4 regions of the Lysinibacillus sp. A1 genome follow, and region 1 is predicted to be linked to each of the others. Evidence: riboswitches for the same ligand, from Rfam matches in the RefSeq annotation. Region 1 holds a riboswitch; each other region holds the start of a gene.
What was found. A riboswitch is a leader RNA that binds a small molecule or an ion and turns the genes downstream of it on or off. The one in region 1 is predicted to bind cobalamin.
Positions count from the first base shown of each region.

Region 2: linked by a shared signal. The riboswitch ahead of mmgD (citrate synthase) and the one ahead of PI85_RS03720 (glutaredoxin) in region 1 are both predicted to bind cobalamin.
Region 3: linked by a shared signal. The riboswitch ahead of PI85_RS15010 (ABC transporter substrate-binding protein) and the one ahead of PI85_RS03720 (glutaredoxin) in region 1 are both predicted to bind cobalamin.
Region 4: linked by a shared signal. The riboswitch ahead of PI85_RS07550 (hypothetical protein) and the one ahead of PI85_RS03720 (glutaredoxin) in region 1 are both predicted to bind cobalamin.

Region 1 is NZ_JSZM01000005.1:112,889-118,211, forward strand. It holds gene nrdF (class 1b ribonucleoside-diphosphate reductase subunit beta) at 1-904, opposite strand, end outside; gene nrdE (class 1b ribonucleoside-diphosphate reductase subunit alpha) at 892-2,985, opposite strand; gene nrdI (class Ib ribonucleoside-diphosphate reductase assembly flavoprotein NrdI) at 2,982-3,341, opposite strand; gene PI85_RS03720 (glutaredoxin) at 3,338-3,562, opposite strand; cobalamin riboswitch at 3,679-3,857, opposite strand; gene PI85_RS03725 (NAD(P)/FAD-dependent oxidoreductase) at 4,476-5,323, opposite strand, start outside.
Region 2 is NZ_JSZM01000035.1:74,227-79,549, forward strand. It holds gene PI85_RS21135 (bifunctional 2-methylcitrate dehydratase/aconitate hydratase) at 1-1,397, opposite strand, end outside; gene mmgD (citrate synthase) at 1,496-2,617, opposite strand; cobalamin riboswitch at 2,807-3,002, opposite strand; partial or broken gene PI85_RS21145 (NUDIX hydrolase) at 3,234-3,720, shown strand; gene PI85_RS21150 (ABC transporter ATP-binding protein) at 3,763-4,578, opposite strand; gene PI85_RS21155 (ABC transporter ATP-binding protein) at 4,581-5,323, opposite strand, start outside.
Region 3 is NZ_JSZM01000017.1:83,159-88,481, forward strand. It holds gene PI85_RS15005 (acyl-CoA dehydrogenase family protein) at 1-1,597, shown strand, start outside; cobalamin riboswitch at 1,657-1,838, shown strand; gene PI85_RS15010 (ABC transporter substrate-binding protein) at 1,982-2,953, shown strand; gene PI85_RS15015 (iron ABC transporter permease) at 2,950-3,951, shown strand; gene PI85_RS15020 (adenosylcobinamide amidohydrolase) at 3,948-5,323, shown strand, end outside.
Region 4 is NZ_JSZM01000010.1:61,453-66,775, forward strand. It holds gene PI85_RS07530 (DUF2785 domain-containing protein) at 1-19, shown strand, start outside; gene PI85_RS07535 (hypothetical protein) at 360-788, opposite strand; gene PI85_RS07540 (hypothetical protein) at 921-1,328, opposite strand; gene PI85_RS07545 (hypothetical protein) at 1,589-1,822, shown strand; cobalamin riboswitch at 2,278-2,462, shown strand; gene PI85_RS07550 (hypothetical protein) at 2,695-3,453, shown strand; gene PI85_RS07555 (translation factor GTPase family protein) at 3,559-5,323, opposite strand, start outside.

The DNA.
Region 1 (5,323 bases):
CCTTTTGTGAAAAGAAATCATATGTGGAGCCCTCATTACGAATTCCATTCATGACGATCGGATTCACTTCTTCTTCTGGGAACATGGCTTCAAAGCCAACATTCATTAAGGCCTTATTAGCATTATAACGCACATAGGCTTTTACCTCAGGCGATAATCCTGTCTCCGCATAAATATCCTCGGTATATTTCATTTCATTTTGATATAAATCCAGCAATAATTCATAACCCCATAATTGTAAGGCTTCTTGTTTTTCTTTAGAAAATTGCTTATATAGATTTTGAGCAAAAAACCCTACCGCTACGCCATGAATGGATTCGTCGCGCAAAATGAGAGAAATAATTTCAGCACTGTTTCTTAAAAAACCTTGTCCACCTAAGTATAATGGGTAGAAAAATCCAGAATAGAAAAGGAAAGATTCAAGCATAACGGATGAAAACATCGCTTTCCATAAGCTCTCAGAGTCCCCTTCTTCTATACTATTATAAATATCCGCAATTTTATTTGCCTTATATTGTAAATATTCATTTTTCTTTACCCATTCAAAGAGCTCGTCTATCTCCTCGTTTGTACAAAGCGTTGTAAATATATAAGAATATGATTTAGCATGTATTGCCTCAAATGCATCAAAAACGGTTAATACCGCCTTTTCCTGTAAATCATCTGTATAAGCAGCAACACGATTCATTCCTATATTCGTCTGAACGGTATCAAGCAAAGTTAGTCCTGCAAACACCTTTTTATATGTGTCCTGATGCTCAAAACTTTTCCACTGCTTAATATCTTTACTCACTGCAATTTCTTCTGGAAACCAAATTTGCTTCCATTGCTGGTCCCAGAAAATTTGAGCAAGTTCACTAGTTGCCTTATTCCAGTTGACTGCCTCATACACTATATTTGACATGCTACACACTCCTCTAAGCTTTGTAATCGTTGACGAACATAGTAAACGGACTTGATCCCTTTAACCCATGCATAAATGTATACTTTAGCTAGTTGTTCTGTTGTCCAATTGTCAGTGACATAAAGAGTCATTGAAATACCTTGGTCAACGTGTTTTTGAGAAGCTGCATATAAATCAATTAAATCATAAGGATCAACATCATAGGCCTCTACATATAAATGACTGTTTTCGTTTGTTAAATGTGGCATTGGATAAATCGTGCGACTATCTGCATAATCACGAACCTCTACACGCTCTGTACAAGGAGAAATGGATGCCGTACAGCTACGAATATACGAAATACTGCCTGTTGGTGCTATCGCTAAACGATATGAATGAAATAGACCATATTCCATAACATCTTCCTTTAATAATTCCCACATTTTATTAGTGATAATTGGAATGTTGCCAAGTGCTTTTAACACAGCGGGTGATAGCTCTTCTTCATTCTTATTTACATATTGATCAAAATAGCTACCTGAAGCATAATCGCTATCTTCAAATCGGTAGAACGTTTCTGCTTTTTCTTTAGCCATTTCCATCGATGATTTAAGCGAATAATAGTTCATTGCTTCCATAAAGCGGTCCATGAAATCAATAGAATCTTTCGAGCCATACATGATGCCCTCCGTAACAAGATGTCCATGGAGATTCATACAACCTAGCCCTACTGAGTGCATTAATCGATTCGCTTTTGCCACTGATGGGACATTTTTGATGTATGTCATTTGTGACACATTTGTTAATAAGTGCATAGCTGTATCGATTAATGTTTCAAAATCATTTACTTTACTCGCTGCATGAATATCAATTGACCCTAAATTACACGACACATCTAACCCATATTCGTTAGGCTGATCTTGATCTGTAATGACACTAGTTTCTTGAACTTGTAAGATTTCAGTACATAGGTTTGACATTTTTACACGACCGATATTTTTTAGTGGATGTACTTCATTGACATTATCATCAAAAATTTCAAAAGGATAACCTGATTCAAATTGAGCTTTTTTCACCTCAGTATAGAGTCTACGCGCATTCAAACGTTTAATTTTACGGATTTTAGGATTATCAAGTAGTTCATAGTACATTTCTGAAATTGAAATTTCCGACATTCGTTTACCATATACTTTAAAAATATCATATGGACTAAATAACACTATATCTTTATCACGTTTCATCAGATCGAAGAAAATACTTGGAATAATAATTCCTGTTGATAGTGTTGCGAGGCGAATTTTATCATCAGCATTTGGTTTTTTTGATGAAATGAAATTCTCTATATCTGCATGGAAAATATTTAGATAGACAACTCCTGAGCCATTTCGTTGACCAAGCTGATTAGAATAACTAAATGAGTTTTCTAATAATTTTGCAACTGGGATAACACCACTTGCACGATTTAGTATTTCTTTAATTGGATCACCTAAAGGACGTAAATCCGTTAAGTTGACCCCGACCCCTCCGCCTAGGCGTGAAAGCTCTAAACAATAGCCAATATTTTCAGCAATACTATTCATAGAGTCATCCATTGATAATTTAAAGCAGCTTACTAATTCACCACGGGCTTTTTTCCCACTATTTAATGCAGTAGGTGTTGCAGGCTGATAGGCTTCCATCATTGCTTCAACAGAACGTTTTGCTAGCACTGTGTTCCCTTGTGCTAAGTACAAAGCAATAATGACAATACGGTCCTCATATTTTTCTAAGATTTCTTCACCATCACGACTTTTCATAGCATAGCTGTCATAAAATTTGCTTGCACTCATAAATGACGGGAAGCGGAAATTATAATCATATGCTTTTTTGTACAGCTTCTTTATAAAATCCATCTCGTACATGTCGATAAAATCTTTTTCGTAGTATCCCTCATCCACTAAATAGCGGATTTTTTCCTCTATATCTATAAAATAACGTAAACGTACGTTGACATATTCTAAAAAGTAGCGGCGAGTAGCCTCACGGTCCTTTTCTAACTCTAGTAGCCCCGTTGTACTATAACGATTCAGTACGTCATTATTAAGCTTTAAATAAGTTTTCATCCCATTACCCTCGTTTCATAAAACGTTTGTATTGCTTCATAATCTGTTTGATTGCCACGCAAATCTAATTTCCTCACTAAGGGTACATGATAGGTAGTAGCAATTTTCTCCCCAGCACCACCAAATACATGATGTCCGAAGTTACTATTGCCACTAGCAACTACTCCTTTACAAAAATCTCTATTTTTTTCTAAAAAACGTTGGACTTTTGCTGGAATGTCACCTAATCCATCTGTATATGTAATTAAAAGATAAGGCTTATTCAAGCTTAATTCCTCAGAGAGTTCAATAGATTCTGCCCTTAATTTAGAAACTACATTACGGACATTTCCTGTACGACTAGCGTAAACGATCATAGTGTGATCATCTCAATACGAGAAACAATTTCCTGAACATCACCTATAAATGTTTCATCCACCTCTAAAACAGGCACACTTAAAAAACCTGCATCTATAATTGTTTGTTTCGCTTGTTCATCATGATCAATATTAACAATTTCTGCTTCAAGTCCTGCTCGTTGTAATTCGGATTTTACCCATAGGCATTTTGGACAGATTGTTTTCGTATAAAGTTTCATAGTAATCCCTCTTTTCATAAAATAAAAAAGCTACCTCTTCTAGAGAGATAGCTTAAATGGAAACGTTAACATACTAAAAATACTGACGTTCCCATCTCTTAATCCCCGAAGAAATGATAAATTTGTTTTATATAGGCAGGTCTCCTGGCTTTGCTTCAATCTCTGATTTCCTTCCCATGCGAATGCACAGTGGTTATAATCATCGTCAGCTTAACAGTTGCGGGGACAGCGTCGGAATAGTACCGAACTTCCCTATTAAACTACATATAGTAGTACCTACACAAAACGAACACAATATATTGTTTTTCGATAGTTTTAAGTGTACCATCCTTTATATAAAAAGTAAATCGAGAAATAAAAGTTCATCAATTTGAGACTATTCATATTTTCTGACATATCCTTGTAAGAACGAACTAAAATATAATCATATAAGCACGAATGCGATAGCATTATTTTATTAAAAAATAAGAAGTAAAATAATAGTCGCTTATTTACCTAAAAACGTAGCCACCCTAGTAATTTTATACATAAAAAAGGCATCTTTCCTTTACAGTAAAGATGCAATTATGTGTAAAACTATGAGTATGATGTAAATCTCGCATCCTACTCCATACATCCTATCTTCGTAAATTTTTTTATTGTACTAGTCTAAAGTAGGACCCCTCTCTTGCGATGATGACACATTTTCGTTTCGTCATAACATAACGACGACTACTAAAATGTGCTCAACCTACAGGCGCGAGGAAACCAATCGTTCTACCCTTTTCAACTAATTTACAATGAATATGTACCTTTTCTAGTTATTCTATATTTATTTATAGTATAACATATTCAAGTTCATTCTCCGCCAGCTTGATTAGTCCTATTAAAAATAGCTGATGAATTTTATATGACTCATCAGCTAACCATAAATTTAAAACCTTTCTATTGTTATATCCATATTTATGCTTGTAGCAGCCTTAAAACCTTCCGCAGCTGCAATCATTAAAGAAGAGGGACCACCCTTTTCCGTTTCACCTGCAGTATATATCCCAGCCGCAGTTGTACGTCCAGCACCATCAGTCATAACTGTTCCATTTTCATCAACTTGACAATTTAGCTGTTTAGCAAATTTATTGGGACGATAAAAACTTGGCACAACAAATCCACCAGCTCTTAAAATATTTTCACCTGTTTCTAATTCAACACTCGATAAGTTACCATCATCCCCATGTAAATCTTTAATAGTATTTGTATACACCTTAATTTTCTTTTGTTCAAAATCATTTTGAACCTTCTCAGAAAGTTGATGACCATTCGTAAAAACGATTAAATCCTGTGACCAATTAAAAACCAATTTCGTCATATGACTAATATGCTCCTCGTTTTCTGCAATGATAGCCAATGGCTTGTCTCGCAGCTCCCAACCATCGCAATATGGACAGCTAAATAAACTTTTACCATAATATTGTCTGATTTGCGGGAGAGGAAATTCCTCTTGTATTCCAGTAGCTAACAGTATTTTTTCAGATATATAAGATTTATTTTCCGAAGTATTGACTAGAAATAAACCAGTTATATCATCTTTAATTATTTCTCTGACGGTTTGATCCATCATTGTTATAGAAGGATAAGATTCTATATCTTTACTTGCGAGATTCTTAAATTCTTGTGGCTTTATCCCATCTCTTGTTAAAAAACCATGTGACTCCTGAGTTACACGATTTCGATTTGTTCCATTATCAACTAGTGCAACCTTTCTGCGCGCTCTTCCTAATGTTA
Region 2 (5,323 bases), on a different contig from region 1:
TGTTCAAGCAGCTCTTTATTTGCACAAACCTCATTTATTGTATGGAGTTGTTTTTGAGAATAATGCGTACGAATGTTTTGCTGGAATTTATTAATGATCTGTGGAAATGCTTCCTCACGACGGAAACGATGTCCTAAAGGATATTCACACTCAATTAGCTCGGATGATGTACCATCTTTGTAATAAACTTGAACAGCATTCGCAATGGATCGTTTATCAGGGTCTAAATAATCGATTGTATATTGTCTTTTTTCCACGACAACCATTTTATGTCGCAAGTCATCAATGCGTGGGTCTACAGCCACCTCATCTTCGTAGTGATCTGCTGTAATGTCACCATAAATAAGACCAATAGCTGTAATGTATTGAAGGCAGTGATCACGATCAGCAGGATTGTGAAGTGGCCCTTCTTTATCGATAATTCGTATGGCTGATTCATGCGTCGTAATGTCAATGCGGTCAATTTCAGCTAGGCGATTCTTTACTTCAGGATGTAAATGAACAGCACATTCTGCAGCCGTTTGAGCATGAAATTCTGCAGGGTAAGACACTTTAAAGAGGACATTTTCCATAACATAAGATGCAAGTGGTCTCGCAAGCTTTAATTCTTCCTTATTAAAGAGCACATCTTGGAATCCCCAGCCTGGTGCAGACAATGCAGTTGCATAGCCCATTTCCCCCTTCACAGCCATCATTGCTAGTTGTACGGCCCTGCTTGTAGCATCGCCAGCAGCCCATGATTTTCTAGAGCCTGTATTAGGAGCATGTCGATAGGTTCTTAAACTTGAATTATCAATCCAAGCATTTGATAAGGCATTGACAATTTCTTGATGAGTGCCACCTAAAGCCTTTGTTACTACAGCTGTTGTCGCTATTTTGACAAATAAGACGTGATCTAAGCCAACACGATTTAAGCTATTTTCGAGTGCAAGTATTCCTTGTATTTCATGAGCTTGAATCATCATTTCTAAAACGTCTTTTATTTGGAGAGGCTCTTGCCCTTCTGCAACACGTACACGACTCAAATAATCGGCTACAGCTAAAATGCCACCTAGATTATCAGAAGGATGCCCCCATTCTGCCGCCAACCATGTATCGTTATAATCCAACCAACGGATCATACAACCGATATTAAAGGCACCTTTTACTGGATCAAGGACATAGGATGTTCCTGGAATACGAGTACCATTTGGAACGACTGTACCTGGTACTACAGGACCTAGAAGTTTTGTACATTCAGGATATTGTAAAGCTAAAATGCCACAACCTAACGTATCCAATAAAACATATCGAGCCGTTTCGTAAGCTTCTTCGCTCGTAATCTTTGTGTTTAATACATAATCCGCAATATCAATAAGAAGCTGGTCTGTCATCGTTTTTTCATTCGTTTTAATCATCTATATCTTCCTTTCAAGGTATGCATTTGATATACTAGTATGCTGATGGGCATTGGTCAGAATGTCCATCAGCTCTGTGGCGAGTTGTTAAAACTTGATTATACCGACAATTCTTCAAGGTTATGACGCTCGCCTATATAATGAACACGAGGTCTAAATAATCGATTATTGTCATGTTGTTCGATCACATGTGCACATAAACCGATCGTTCGAGAGCCAAAGAAAATAGGCGTATATAATTCAATTGGTAGGCCCAGCATGTAATACACTGGCGCAGCGTAATAATCTAAATTTGGATACAAGCCTTTTTCCTCCACCATCACTTTTTCACCAGCTTCACACATGTGATATAAGCGGTCATCACCTTGCTCCAAGCATAATTTATACAAAGCTTCTTTCATGATCTGCGCTCTTGGGTCCATTTTTTTCATATAGACCCGATGGCCAAAGCCCATTATTTTATCTTTATTTTTGAGCTTGTTTTTCAGCATCGCTTCAAAGCCTTCCACAGTCTTAGCTTCAAGCAGCATATACATGACTGCCTCGTTCGCCCCACCATGCAAATTTCCTTTCAATGATGCGACAGCACCAGTTAGAGCACCATACAGATCGGATTGTGTGGAGGCAATAACACGAGCAGCAAAAGTCGAATTCGGCATTTCATGTTCACTATATAAAACAAGTGATTGGTCAAAAATTTCTTCTTCTAATGGTGTTGGTTTTCTTCCAGTAATCATGTAATAAAAATTAGCACTATATGAAAGCTCACTATCCGGTTCTACTACCTCTTGACCATTTAATACACGGTAGCTATTTGCAACGATATTGGGCATTCCACCTAAAAGTCGATATGCTCGTGTTACATTCCTTTCAGTCGATCGATCATTGATGTGCTGATCATACCCTGCTAACGCTGAAATTCCAGTTCTAAGGCCGTCCATAGCATGTGTCCCATTTGGTAATAAGTTAAAAATTTGAACAAGCTCTTGTGGAACGTGATAGTTTTCTTTCAATTTATCCCGTAAGTCAGCTTGTTGCTCCGTAGTTGGTAGGTTTCCGTGCAATAATAAATGGACAATATCTAAATAGGAATATCGCTGAGATAGTTCAATCAAATCGTAGCCCCGTATAACAATTTGGCTTTCTACTACGTCTAAGAAAGACAGTTTTGTTTCCGCAGCAATAACTCCATCAAGACCTGGTGAATACGTTAACTCCATGGATTACAACCCCTTTGTTTAATCATTCTTGTAAGCGTTACCATTCAAACTCGAAAGAACAACAAAAAAACAACTTCTACCCCTTTAGAAGTTGTTAATCTACAAAAGTATGACAGAACAAAAAACAGTGAACTTACATCCATTCACACTCATCATACAGTAGCTAACACCTCCCTATCCTCGTAGGTCAATTGATGCTTATTTAGCGGCAGGTCTCCTGACTTATCATCAACATTCCTATAACACCTTCCCGTTTTGAAGAACAAAACAGTGGTCTCGTTATGGAACTCCTACATACAGTTGCGGGACAGTGTTGGACTCACACCAACTTCCCTTTTAATCAAATGGAATCAAATCCATTTGAACCACCAAAATTTAGCATATTCAATTTGTCTTTTTACCTTAACATAGAGGTTTCCAAACAATCAATATAGGTAAAATTCAGAAAAGACTGATTATAAAAAGCTATTTTTCATTTTTGACGAACTATTCTGCATATTTAAGCATTATTTCGCTCAAAAAAAGATTGTTAATCAATCCCAATGGAGCTATATTTATGAAGTCTGCTTTAAAAAAGCGATTTGTTTTGCATTACGATGAAACGAGGAGTGACGGGATGGGCTATATAACAGAATTAAGAAAGCTTATCGGTAATAGACCGATTATAAACGTTGGTTCGACAGTTCTTGTTGTTAAATGATGATAAGAAAATACTCTTTCAACATCGTTCAGATACATTGGATTGGGGATTACCTGGCGGCTCAATGGAAATAAACGAAACATTAGAGCAGGTTGCTGCGCGTGAACTTTATGAGGAAACTGGACTCGTGGCTAAAGAGTTTGAGTTTATCGGTGTTTTTACAGGACCTGATTATTACTACTGTTATCCGAATGGCGATGAAATCTATACAGTCATTCACCTTTATAGAGCTAAACATGTAAGGGGTGTATTGGAAATGAAAGATGGTGAGAGCTTAAGCCTCACCTATTTCAGTAAGGAAGAACTTCCGAATAATATGGAACAGAGGACGGTCGCTCTCTTAAACAACCTAGAGGGTAAAATATGGGGGTTCGAAAGCTCCTTTACGAAGCTTTCCAAATAACAATGTAAGAATTTTAATAAGGATTTTATTCGCAAAGGTATTTCAGATACTAGTATTCTTGTGAATTCTTTCGCGAGGGTGAGTGGGTAAAATCGCGTTGCATAGCTCAAGTGATGCGGAATGCTTAAATGGTTTACCTTTCATACTTTCCTCTACTAGCTGACCATTTTGCATGACAAGGATGCGATCTGAAATAAAGCGTGTAGCCTGTAGGTCATGAGAGATGAAAATGTAGGCAAGTTGCAAATCCTTTTGTAGTGTCTGTAGTAATTGAATGATATGTTTTTGCAAAATCATATCTAAACTACTAATGGCTTCATCTAAAACTATTAATTTTGGATGTAAGGCAAGCGCTCTTGCAATGTTAACACGCTGTTGTTGTCCCCCACTTAGCTGGGAAGGATACTTTTCAGCAATAGATTTTTCTAACTCTACATGATCAAGTAATTCCTTTACCTTATAATGTCTCTCAGCTGAGCTATAATGCTCGAAATTTAGGTATGGTTCCTCTAAAATTTGAAAAATGTTGTGCTTTGGATTTAATGAATGATAGCTATTTTGAAAGACTGCTTGTAAATCTCTCCGTATCATTTTTTTCTGTTGGCTAGTGGCATCATAAAGATTAACCCCTTGAAATAGAAGCTCACCGGCTGTTGGCCTTTCCATCCCTAATATAATTCGGCCCAATGTGCTTTTTCCTGAGCCACTTTGTCCAACAATCCCTAAGCATTCCCCCTCCTGAAGTGAAAATGATACTTTCTGTAATACAGGAGTTTCCTGTCTTCGCTTGAATATGAACGGTCTATGTGCATAGTTCTTCTCAATATTTCTCACTTCTAGTAGCTTCAATCTTTTCACCTCTAAAACATAATTCGGGATTGTAATAGTTTCTTTGTATAAGGATGCTGAGGGGCATCAAAAAAATCATAGACATTCGCTTGTTCAATTACTTTCCCCTTATACATCACGGCTACATCATCAGCAAGTTCAGCGATAACGCCTAAATCATGTGTCACAAGAAGGATGGCTGCCTGTGTTTCCAGGCGAATACGATCAAATAATGTCAAAACCTGCTTTTGATTGACTGTATCAAGAGCTGTCGTTGGCTCATCAGCTATGTATACCGAGGCTTGAATTGCCAGTGACAAAGCAATCATCACACGCTGTAGCATTCCCCCACTTAATTGGAATGGATAATAGTGTAAAAGGCGCTCAGGATTAGGTAAATTAACTTTTGACATGCTTTCAATAGCAATTTGTCTTATTTCATTTTTAGTTATAGCAAAATGAGCTTTTAATGATTCACGAAAATGACTTTCAATGGTTTGAACACGGTCAAAGGCAGTCGAAGGATTTTGCATAATAATAGAAAGATGTCTACCACGATAAGCTCTCATTTGAGCAGCAGTTACCTTCAATAAATCTTGTTGATGGTAGAAAATTTGCCCTTTGGTGATCTGCGCCCTAGTCGGCAAGGCTTGCATAATAGCTTGGCAAAGCATCGTTTTCCCACTACCGCTTTCCCCAATAATTCCTAATACTCGGCCTTGATAGGCTGTTAAATGAATGGAGGATAAAATATTCTGTTCTCCAATTTTGACCG
Region 3 (5,323 bases), on a different contig from region 1:
GTTGGAAATGATGCTGGATAAAGAATTTTTATCTTATGCGCATCGGGAATTGATGGACTTTGGTGAGCTATGTGCGGGTGCTATAGACGTGAGGGCGAAACATACTGATCGACAAGGAGAGCCTCGCCTTCAAAGGTATAATGCCTATGGCGAAGAGGTTTCAGAGGTATGGGTCAATGACGGCTACAAAAAAACAATTGAGGAGACATATAATACGGGGATTGTTGGCTATGTGCATAAAGATATTCCCCAACTAGGTCACAAAGGGAATTATGTCTATAGTTTTGCACAAGGTTATTTACTGTCACATGCAGAGCCCGGTTTTTATTGCCCTGTGACGTTAACGATGGCCACTGCCTATTTATTAGACCATTATGCAGAGGAAGAAGTTAAGCAGCGCTTCTTACCGCATGTTTGTGCAACAGGCGATATGGAGCTATATGAGGGAGCGACTTTTTTAACAGAGCGACAAGGAGGCTCGGATGTTGGTGCGAATGTAGTAGAAGCAAAACTTGTGGAGAATGAATACCGCCTCTATGGTGAAAAGTATTTTGCCTCCAATGCAGGGATGTGTGGGGTTGCAATGGTATTGGCACGAATAGAGGGTGCACAAGCAGGCTCTAAAGGATTAACCCTATTTGCAGTTCCATGGCGAAATGAAGATGGATCGGCTAACCATCTTCGTATTCGACGACTAAAAGATAAATTAGGTGTGAAAGCCGTTCCATCTGGTGAGGTTGAGTTTGATGGAGCACTCGCGTATGTAGTTGGTGATCAAAATAAAGGGATTTATTATATGCTGGAGGCGCTTAATTTATCAAGAATTTGTAATGCTGTGGCATCCATTGGTATTATGCGCCGTGGCTTCTTAGAGGCGAAGCACTATGTGTCAAATCGATATGCCTTTGGTAAACCTTTAACACAGTATCCTATGATCCAGGATACATTAGGTAAATATGCCGCTAAGCTGCATGTAGAAGTAGCCACGATTTTTGATCTTATTCAATTATACGATAAAGTGACAAGTGGTCAGGGAACAGAACAAGACATCATCATGAACCGTTTATATATTGCCATTATGAAAAAGGAAACGGCAGAGCAAGCGGTCCATTATGCAAGTGAAGCAATTGAGCTACATGGAGGGAATGGCTATATTGAGGACTTTGTAACACCACGCTTACTGAGAGATGCGCAAGTGTTGACGGTATGGGAGGGTACGTCTAATATACTAGCTTTGGAGCTTATTCGCTTAGTGGATAAATACAGGGCACATGAATTGTTTATTCAAGAGATGGGCGCGCGATTAGAAGTTTTAACAGACCATTCATTAGTGAAAATCGTTCAAGAGCAATTAACTAAACTATCGGCAACCTTACAAATTTTTAGTACTCTCGATGAAGCGACAAAAACGTTTGAAGCAAAGGATGTTGCCAAAAAAATGGCTCAATTATATGAAAGTGTCGTAGCCGTTGAGTGGGCACAAAAATTTGGTGGGAAATATGACAAACTAGCGGATGTTTATTTAGAGCAAACTTGGTCATTACGAACGATTGGTGCTCCGATGAAAACCGTACAGTATTTTGCTGAAATCGTCTAATAACCTTTGGAGTCGCCTTGATATAGAGGCGACTTTTTTTAATTTCATGTATAATAAAATCAACTGAATAGTATAAAGGTTCTTTACTTATGTAAAGTGAAAAGGGAAATCGGTGTAATTCCGATGCGGTCCCGCCACTGTAAGTGTGAGTTTTTTCAAATGATGCCACTGAAGATTTCGGGAAGGCTTGAAAAAACGTAATGCACAAGCCAGGAGACCTGCCTTTATAGCATAGACATGACAGCCTACGAGGATAGGATGGTGGATTTTGTATCAGTTTTTTGGTGCGATTTTGACCCCTCATCATTCGAAGATGAGGGGTCTTATTTTGATGGAACAATATTTCTAACACCTGAACGCACAAATCAACGAAGGAGGATTCACATGAAGAAATTTTGGAAAATAGGGGTATCGGCATTTTTAACGATAGGGTTGCTAGCAGCTTGTGGACAAGAGGCACAAAAAGACAATTCCACACCTACAAAAGAACAAACACAACAAGAAACATCTAAGGCGGAAGAAGCAACATTCCCTATGACTATAACGGATGCTATTGGGAAGGATATTACACTAGAGGCTCCTCCTGAGAAAATAGTGTCACTTATTCCAAGTAATACAGAAATATTGTTTGGCCTAGGTTTAAAGGATGAAATAGTAGGGGTTACAGACAACGACGATTATCCACCAGAGGTAGCTGAAAAAGAAAAAGTTGGTGGCATGGAGTACAATATTGAACAAATTATTGCCTTAAAGCCAGATATCGTTTTTGCTCATGAATCTAGCATGTCTCTTTCGGAATCAGCTATAGCACAGCTAGAATCGGCGGACGTGAAAGTATTTGTTGTAAAAAATGCCCAAGATTTTAATGAAACCTATACAACGATTGAACAGCTTGGGCGTGCTACAGGGAAATTACCAGAAGCCGAAAAAATCATTGCTGACATGAAGGCGAAAGTGGAAGAGGTTCAGGGGAAAGTGAAAGACGTTGAACCTAAGAACGTTTTTGTAGAAGCCTCTGATGAACCTAATATTTATACAGCTGGACAAGGCACATTTATGAACGCAATGCTGGAGATGATCCATGCAAAAAATGTAGCAGCAGACGGTGATAATTGGTATGAAATTGGTGCAGAACAAATTATCACAAAAAATCCAGATGTCATCGTGGTGACATATAGTTATGTACCTGATATTTTAACAAAAATACCAAAGCGTGCTGGTTTCGATACAATAAATGCAGTGAAAAATAATGCTATTGTGCAAGTAGATGAAAGCACAACAAGCCGTCAGGGACCACGTTTAGCGGATGGCCTTGAGGAATTAGCAAAAGCTATCTACCCTGAGGTATTTAAGTGAAAAAAGTAGCAACAGCCTATGTATTAACATGTACGCTTCTTATCATTAGCATCTGGTGTGGCGTCGCTATAGGCTCTGTTCATATTCCGATAGAAGTGTTGTGGAATCAGTCAGTTGATGAAACAGCTGCCAATATCTTTTGGAAAATTCGCCTGCCCCGTGTGCTTTTAGCGGGGCTAGTAGGAGCTTCTCTCGCCATTGCGGGAGCGGCTTTCCAAGGCTTGCTCAAAAATCCATTAGCAGATCCATATACATTAGGTATTTCATCTGGTGCTTCTGTCGGCGCAGTCATGACAATCTTTTTTAGTATTTCTATGCCTGTTGTAGGCTTGTATGCCTTACCTACCTTTAGCATGATAGGCGCAATCATTACAATGGTGATAGTGATGAGCTTTGCTAGAGTAGTGGACCGTTCTTTAAAGATGGAAACACTGATTTTAACAGGTGTTATCTTTAGTTCATTTTTAGGATCGTTAATCTCGTTAATGATTGCTTTATCGGGAGAGGAACTGCGCCAAGTAATCGGCTGGCTACTCGGTTCTGTTTCTATGCGTGGCTGGCCGTATGTTCAAATGATTATCCCATTTGTCATTGTTGGTTCCCTTATGCTGTGGACACAGAGACGTGAGCTTAATGTTTTGTTATATGGGGAAGAAAGAGCGAAGCATTTAGGTGTCAATGTAAAGCGAAGTAAGTATTTGATTTTAGTAGGTGGCTCCATGCTAACTGGAGCAGCAGTTGCTGTTTCAGGCACAATTGGCTTTGTAGGGTTAGTTGTACCACATATGACAAGAATGATTTGGGGTTCTGATCACCGTCATTTACTTCCATTATCATTTTTTAATGGGGCAACATTACTTATTATTTGTGATTTAGTTGCAAGAACCATCATCTTGCCAAGGGAACTGCCCATTGGTGTCATTACTGCATTTATTGGAGCGCCTGTTTTTTCCTATATTTTTTATAAGCAACGAAGAGGCAAGGGGGTACGGGCGTGATTGTTGTTGAACATCTATCAGGTGGTTATGAAGACGTACCGATCGTCAATGATATAAGCTTTACAGTTGGAAAAGGAAAGATTCTTGGCATTTTAGGGCCAAATGGTAGTGGGAAATCAACATTATTAAAGGTAATGAGTGGTATTCTACCAGCAGTTGAGGGCACGATTTCTATTGATGGAAAAAGCATTCTTTCCTACAATGCCCGTGCTTTAGCAAAAAAAATGGCTGTTTTACCACAGCTCCATGCGAACGCTTTCTCAAACAGTGTAAGAGAGGCTATTTCGCTTGGACGTTATCCACATCAAACAGGCTTTTTTTCAAGTTGGTCTGAGCAAGATGAACAAGCAGTTCAACATGCAATGCTGCAAACAGGCATAAAACGTTATGAGCATACACCGATGGAATTCTTATCGGGTGGTGAACAGCAAAGAGTTTTTGTTGCACAGGCTCTTGCTCAAACTGCGGAAATTTTACTGCTAGATGAGCCGACAAATCATTTAGACATTGCCCATCAGCGGCAAATTTTAGATATGGTGCGGAAGGAAGCTGTGGAGTGTGGTTTAACGGTAGTGATGGTATTACATGATATGAATTTAGCCTCTCTCTATTGTGATGAATTATTGCTCATGGAAAGTGGACAAATGAGAGCTTTCGGGGCACCACATGAAGTATTAATTGCTTCTCAGATTGAAGAAATTTATCAAGCACGAGTAGCTACTTATGCTCATCCAGAAATTCCTAAACCGCAAATTACGATGATGCCTGCAGCAAGCGACTATCAACAGCGAGCTGTAATAAAAAAAGAACATTTTATAATAACGGAACACTTTATTCAGCTTCAGTCAGAGATTCCTATAAAAACGGTATCCTCTGCTGTCCATAACCCTGGAATTGGATGGCATAATTGCTTGTTAAACCGCTCTGTTCCTAGTGATTATGTGATTAGTGATGTAAAGAGAGAGGTTAATGAATTTTTGCAAAGAGGCCATTTTTCGCCTACGAATACAGTTGTCATGCTGACAGCAGTGCCAACAGCTCTTGTGGCGATCAATGAAATTTCTGCACCATTTGGCAGTGTGATAGTAGCTGTTACTGCTGGTGTAGGGAATGCAGTAGATGTATCTCGTGTGCACGAAAGGCAGGATAAACCATATATTGGTACTATTAATACATGGGTAATTATCAACGGCTGTTTATCGGAGGAAGCATTTTTTCAGGCCATGATGACAGCTACAGAAGCGAAAACGAAAGCTATGCAATCAGAAAATATTCGTGATGAGCGTAGTGGAACGATTGCTACAGGTACTGCTACAGATAGCCTTTTAATTGCAGCAACTCAAAAAGGGAAAGAAATGTTATATGGTGGTCC
Region 4 (5,323 bases), on a different contig from region 1:
TAGATTTTCTATTCGTTAAAAGATCGTGGAGGCATTCCCAAAAGAAGTTGATACGCCACGACTTAAAAAGACAGCGAAAAAGACATTTAAAAGAGCGCCTAGTTTATACTAGAGCGTTTTTTTAAATTATTTTTCGATTTAATATCAATAATTAACTCCATATTCAATACTTCTGCAATCTTTTCTTAGTCAGATACAGTAATTTTTTTGTGAGATTCATAAATATTTAAGTAACCACCATATGAAGATGATACGACTATGTACATCAATGTTAGTGTGATTTTATTCAAGTGGGATGATGAAGCACGTTCAATCTGTAGGGGATTGGACAAAAAAACTAGAGGCGGCTACAATCGTCTCTAGTTATATTTTAATATTAATTTATGTGATTTAGACTCATAAATTTCGTAGCCTATTTCAACCATATGGTCCTTTGTCACTGTCACCTTACAATAGTAAGGGATTGCTTTTCCATAAGCATCTAGCGCAGGTATTTCTGTAAAGGAATATTGTTCATCCGTATCTATCATGTTAAACGTTGCTTCAGCAGATCGCCCGGAAGAAGAAACCTCAATCATACAATCCCCACGAATAACATCATAGTCTTTTTTAATAATATATTTTAGACTTGGTACGGTAACTATTAACAATAAAACACCTACTAAAAATGCAGCAACCGTCTTAGCTACCATTATAAATGGAAATTCTTTCTCGACATACATAAAAATAAATACGATAACTGCCATGATCACAAATAATAATCCTAGTATGACTACCAAATAATACAATTGTTCACTTCCTATGTATATCTATTAAACATTTCTTGTAGCTATTTTAAAGCTGACATTCATATAGTATCGTTCTTTTTATAACAACGTAAACAGGATTATTATTCCATTAAACAGGTCGTTTTTTAAAAACTATTCATTAGTAGAAAGGGGATGAATGTCATACAAGGTGCGAGATTTCTCGATATATTTTACAGTACAGTCGTAGGTTCCTTGTCTAACATCACTAAATTTATCAAAATCTCCCGTGAAATCGAGTTCGCCGTTAATGTCTACAAGTAGATCGTGGATTGCGGTTCTTCCGTTTGATTCAAACTCTCTTACGGTACATTTACCGGTAACTATTTGAAAATTGTTAGTTTGAATAGCAATAAAGTCTTCGATTGACCATACAACAAGAAACAAACATAGGACGCTAAAAAAAGATGCAGTTATTACAACCCCATAAAAATCCTTGTGACTGCGTTTATTCTTTATAAAAAAGATTAGGAGAGATGTGCATATGAGTAGCCCAATTAGTGGGAAGATGATGTCTAACAAAATATTATTTCTCCTTTTGAATAACATATAGGTTATTATTCTACAATTATTTTTAATTACTTACTAGTAGAAAATTTTTTGAAACAGTTTATTATAAGAAGAAACTCAATCACACAATGAAGTTATTAGAATGCAATAAGTACAAAGAAATCGAAGCGCTAATTGGTGCCCTCTGCTGCTCTGGCCTTACGCACAATTTTTTCTTTTTGAAGAACAATAGTTATAATATACACATTAATATTTGTAAAGATGGTGAAACGATGGAACAGATGCTAAAGGAAATAATGTCTCCAAGTAATCAATATAAAGTTGAAATTATAAAACGGAGAGATGGTCTTTTTACAACAGAAGTATATATGTGGCAAGAAGACTGCGGGTATGAATTTTGGAGTCCTATTAAAATAGGGTTGAGTTTGATTGAGACTGAGGAAGTAGCCGTAACATTAGCCATAGAACAATTAAGACAATACTCTGGTGAAATTATTACTCTATAGTTACATCACTCAAAACTTTCGCGTAGGGAGAATCATTGAATCGGGTAGGTGATTGTTTCAAGTCTTCTAAGTGACACTAGTTGTAGTTTGAACATTCCGAAATAAACAATAATAATATTATTATTCCGATTTAACTTGCGTTAGTTTTGCGTCAATGCTATTTCTCTGTATTCTAACTATACCGCAAAGTGCACCCAAATAGTATCAGTCGACTTTCTTTTGTTTTTGTAGAATCTATTACAGATATTTTAGCATGTAATTTTGCCGTATTAACGCATTATGGGGCAAAAGAATAACAAGTAAAAAGTGTCTCTTCAATTTGAGTTAAATAGACGGCAAGATAATAATAAAAAAACTGGAATATTTTATGTTATTTGACATCAGAAATAGACTACCTTACAATTGATTTTAATAGTCTATAAGGAATGTATAGTACACAGCATTCCTTCACAATTGAATAGCGTGTAGTAATAGGTGTAAATTGCGTGCAATTTGCTTAAAAGGGAAGTCGGTGTGAATCCGACACTGTCCCGCAACTGTAAATGTGAGCGACTTTTCAGCAACCACTGTCAAATGATGGGAAGGGGAAAAGTGGCGATGACCATGAGTCAGGATACCTGCCTAGTTACGAGTACACACCATAAACCTACGAGGAATAGGAGGTGGCATGTTGACAAAACAGAATGCTCTGTTCGTCACAGTACGTCAAACGCCCAAAGTTCATGAAAGGGTTCATTTTAGAACTCCTTCGCATTTACTTAGGGTTTGTTTGGCATTGTGTGATGAAGCACATTAAAGCGAAGGATTTCCTCAAACATAGTAGGAAGTCCTTTTTGTTTTGAAAATATGTACGCAAAGGGGATGCACATAGGATGAATATTCATGCAACGACAACACAGGAAACGCCTTTTGTAGATATGAAGATTTGTAAGCAGCCACGGACAGAAGTTGCCAAGAAAGCGAAAACAAGAATGGTGGTTGAATCACTAATAGATCAATTATTAGCAACGAGACTGATTCGCAACGATCGCTTTTTTGAGCAAATCTTATATAATAAAGACATTATTTGGATACAAAATGGGGAGGTAGAGGGCCATCTTTTTGCTCAGGCAACGTTAACGGATCAACTGAAAACGAAGACGAATAGCTTTATGATGTATATGCCAACCAACCCTATTGTTTATGAGGTGAATGGGGAGCAGTACCACTTAATTACACGCATTGATTCAACACGAGCAAAGCCTAATCTTGACCGTCTTTCACAGGAGCCCAATCCAGTGTTAAGTGCTGCACGTGTCAATGATTTATTGTGCTCGATTGTCATCCGTTTTTATGAAACGTATATGAACGATTTAGAGCAAATTCCTCATCAGGATAAACTAATCGCATTTGTGCAGCAGGAATACTCACAGTTTCTTCAAGCCGTTCAGGAATTAAATGATTATCACTTTAATTGGCATCCACGTGGGAACGGACACGAGCTATTATTAACATTAATTGATCAACTACAAATATTAAAAAGCCAGCCTGGAAAAGTAGTTATCGACTTCATGAATACACAAGGTTACGTGGTGGTTGAACCTGCCTATCCGGTGCACAAGCCTTCAAAGAAAGCTGTTGGTGCCATTTAAAAGCAAGCCCTCCATGAAGCGGAGGGCTTGCTTTATTATTTGTATAGATATTCTATCTTCATCTGAAGTACCAGTTCAACAGATTTGCCATGCTAGTACATGAACTTAACTCTGACAATGCATGGCTGCTTGCGCCTCTTGCCAAGGGACAGAATAGCCTTTACCTTTTGCACAAAAAATGCTGGAAGAACTGTATTCAGGGTCGGCATTTTTATCATAGCCTATTTGAGTTATTACTTCTTCTGCATTATGACACACATCATAGCCATCAAATTGGAGGGTAAGCGCACCTTTCCCATTTGTATAGGCGGCAAAAATCGTGCTATAGCTCATGAAGGTCGCTACTGGTGCACGTCCTGTTAATACAACGTCTGTTTCAGTGAGTACAGGGTCGTCGAAGGTGCCAGCAGCCTGTTGAATGTCGGTCATCATACGGCCGATAAAGTCATTGGAAGCCTTCATTTTAAAGCGATAATAGGGCTCAAGCAGGACGTTCTGTGCTTGTTCCAGTCCTTGGCGCAGAGCTCGGAAAGTGGCTTCTCGGAAATCACCGCCAGACGTATGTTCATTATGTCCACGTCCCGTTAAGAGCGTAAAATGAATATCTGTTACTGCGTAGCCTGTGAGTAAGCCATGATGATCACGTTCAAACAAGTGCTTTTCTACGAGGCGTTGGTTGCCCACTGATAAATCATCTGCATGACAGGCATTGCTAAAGGTAATGCCTGTCCCACGTTCATTTGGCTCCATTAATAAATGAATTTCTGCATAATGCTTAAGTGGTTCAAAATGTCCGTAGCCTGTAACGGTTGTCGCAATTGTTTCCATATATAATATTTGCGGCTCCCCAAAAGTGATGTTTAGTGTAAAGCGCTTCAATAATACTTCAATCAGGACCTCTAACTGAATGACACCCATTATATGCACATGGATTTCCTGAAACTTTTCCTGCCATACGACACGCAATGATGGCTCCTCGGCCTCTAGTAGACGGAAAATCTTTAATACTTCTTTAATATGTTGCTCACCCTCGTATTGAACTTTTGCCTGTAATGTAGGGACAAGCTCATAGGGTTGTGATAGCCTGTTACTGCCAATGTGATCGCCAATGTTTGCCTGGCTGAGTCCTTTAACAGCGAAGATTTCACCGGCCTCAACATGCTGAACAGTTTCAAATCGACTGCCGTTATAAAGACGAATTTCTGTTACTTTCTCTGTAAGGTCTCCAAACGTAAATTCATCTCGAACATGTAATTTTCCTGTTAAAGCCTTGATGAATGTTAGACGCTGATGGCCATCATGTCGTATTTTAAAGACTTCTCCTTGAAACGGTGCTTCCGGCGCGAAGTGAGTACCCGTTATGAGTGGAAGTTGAGCAATCAATTCTTGAATGCCTTCATCTTTTAATGCCGAACCAGTAAAGCAGGGGAAGGCGGATTCATTTTTAATCATCGATTGTAGCTGCTTCATACACAGACCATGCTCCAAAGTTTCATTCAAAAAGGCATCCAGGAGATTTTCATCACGCTCCGCTAGCCATTCCATGATTGTGCTCGAAACATAATTCTCCTGAAGTGGTTCATCGACGAATAATACATGTTCCGAGAAATCTTTATGGAGCTGGGTCATCACAGCCCTTACATCTGCTCCGTCACGATCTATTTTATTAATAAAAAAGAATGTAGGGACATGATAGTTTCGTAAAAGCTGCCATACCGTTTCAGTATGACCTTGAATACCCTCTACTGCACTAATAATAATGATGGCATAATCCATGACACGGATGGCACGCTCCATCTCTGGGGAGAAATCGACATGTCCTGGTGTATCAATCAGCGTATATGTATCGTCGCCAATAGTCATGCGTCCT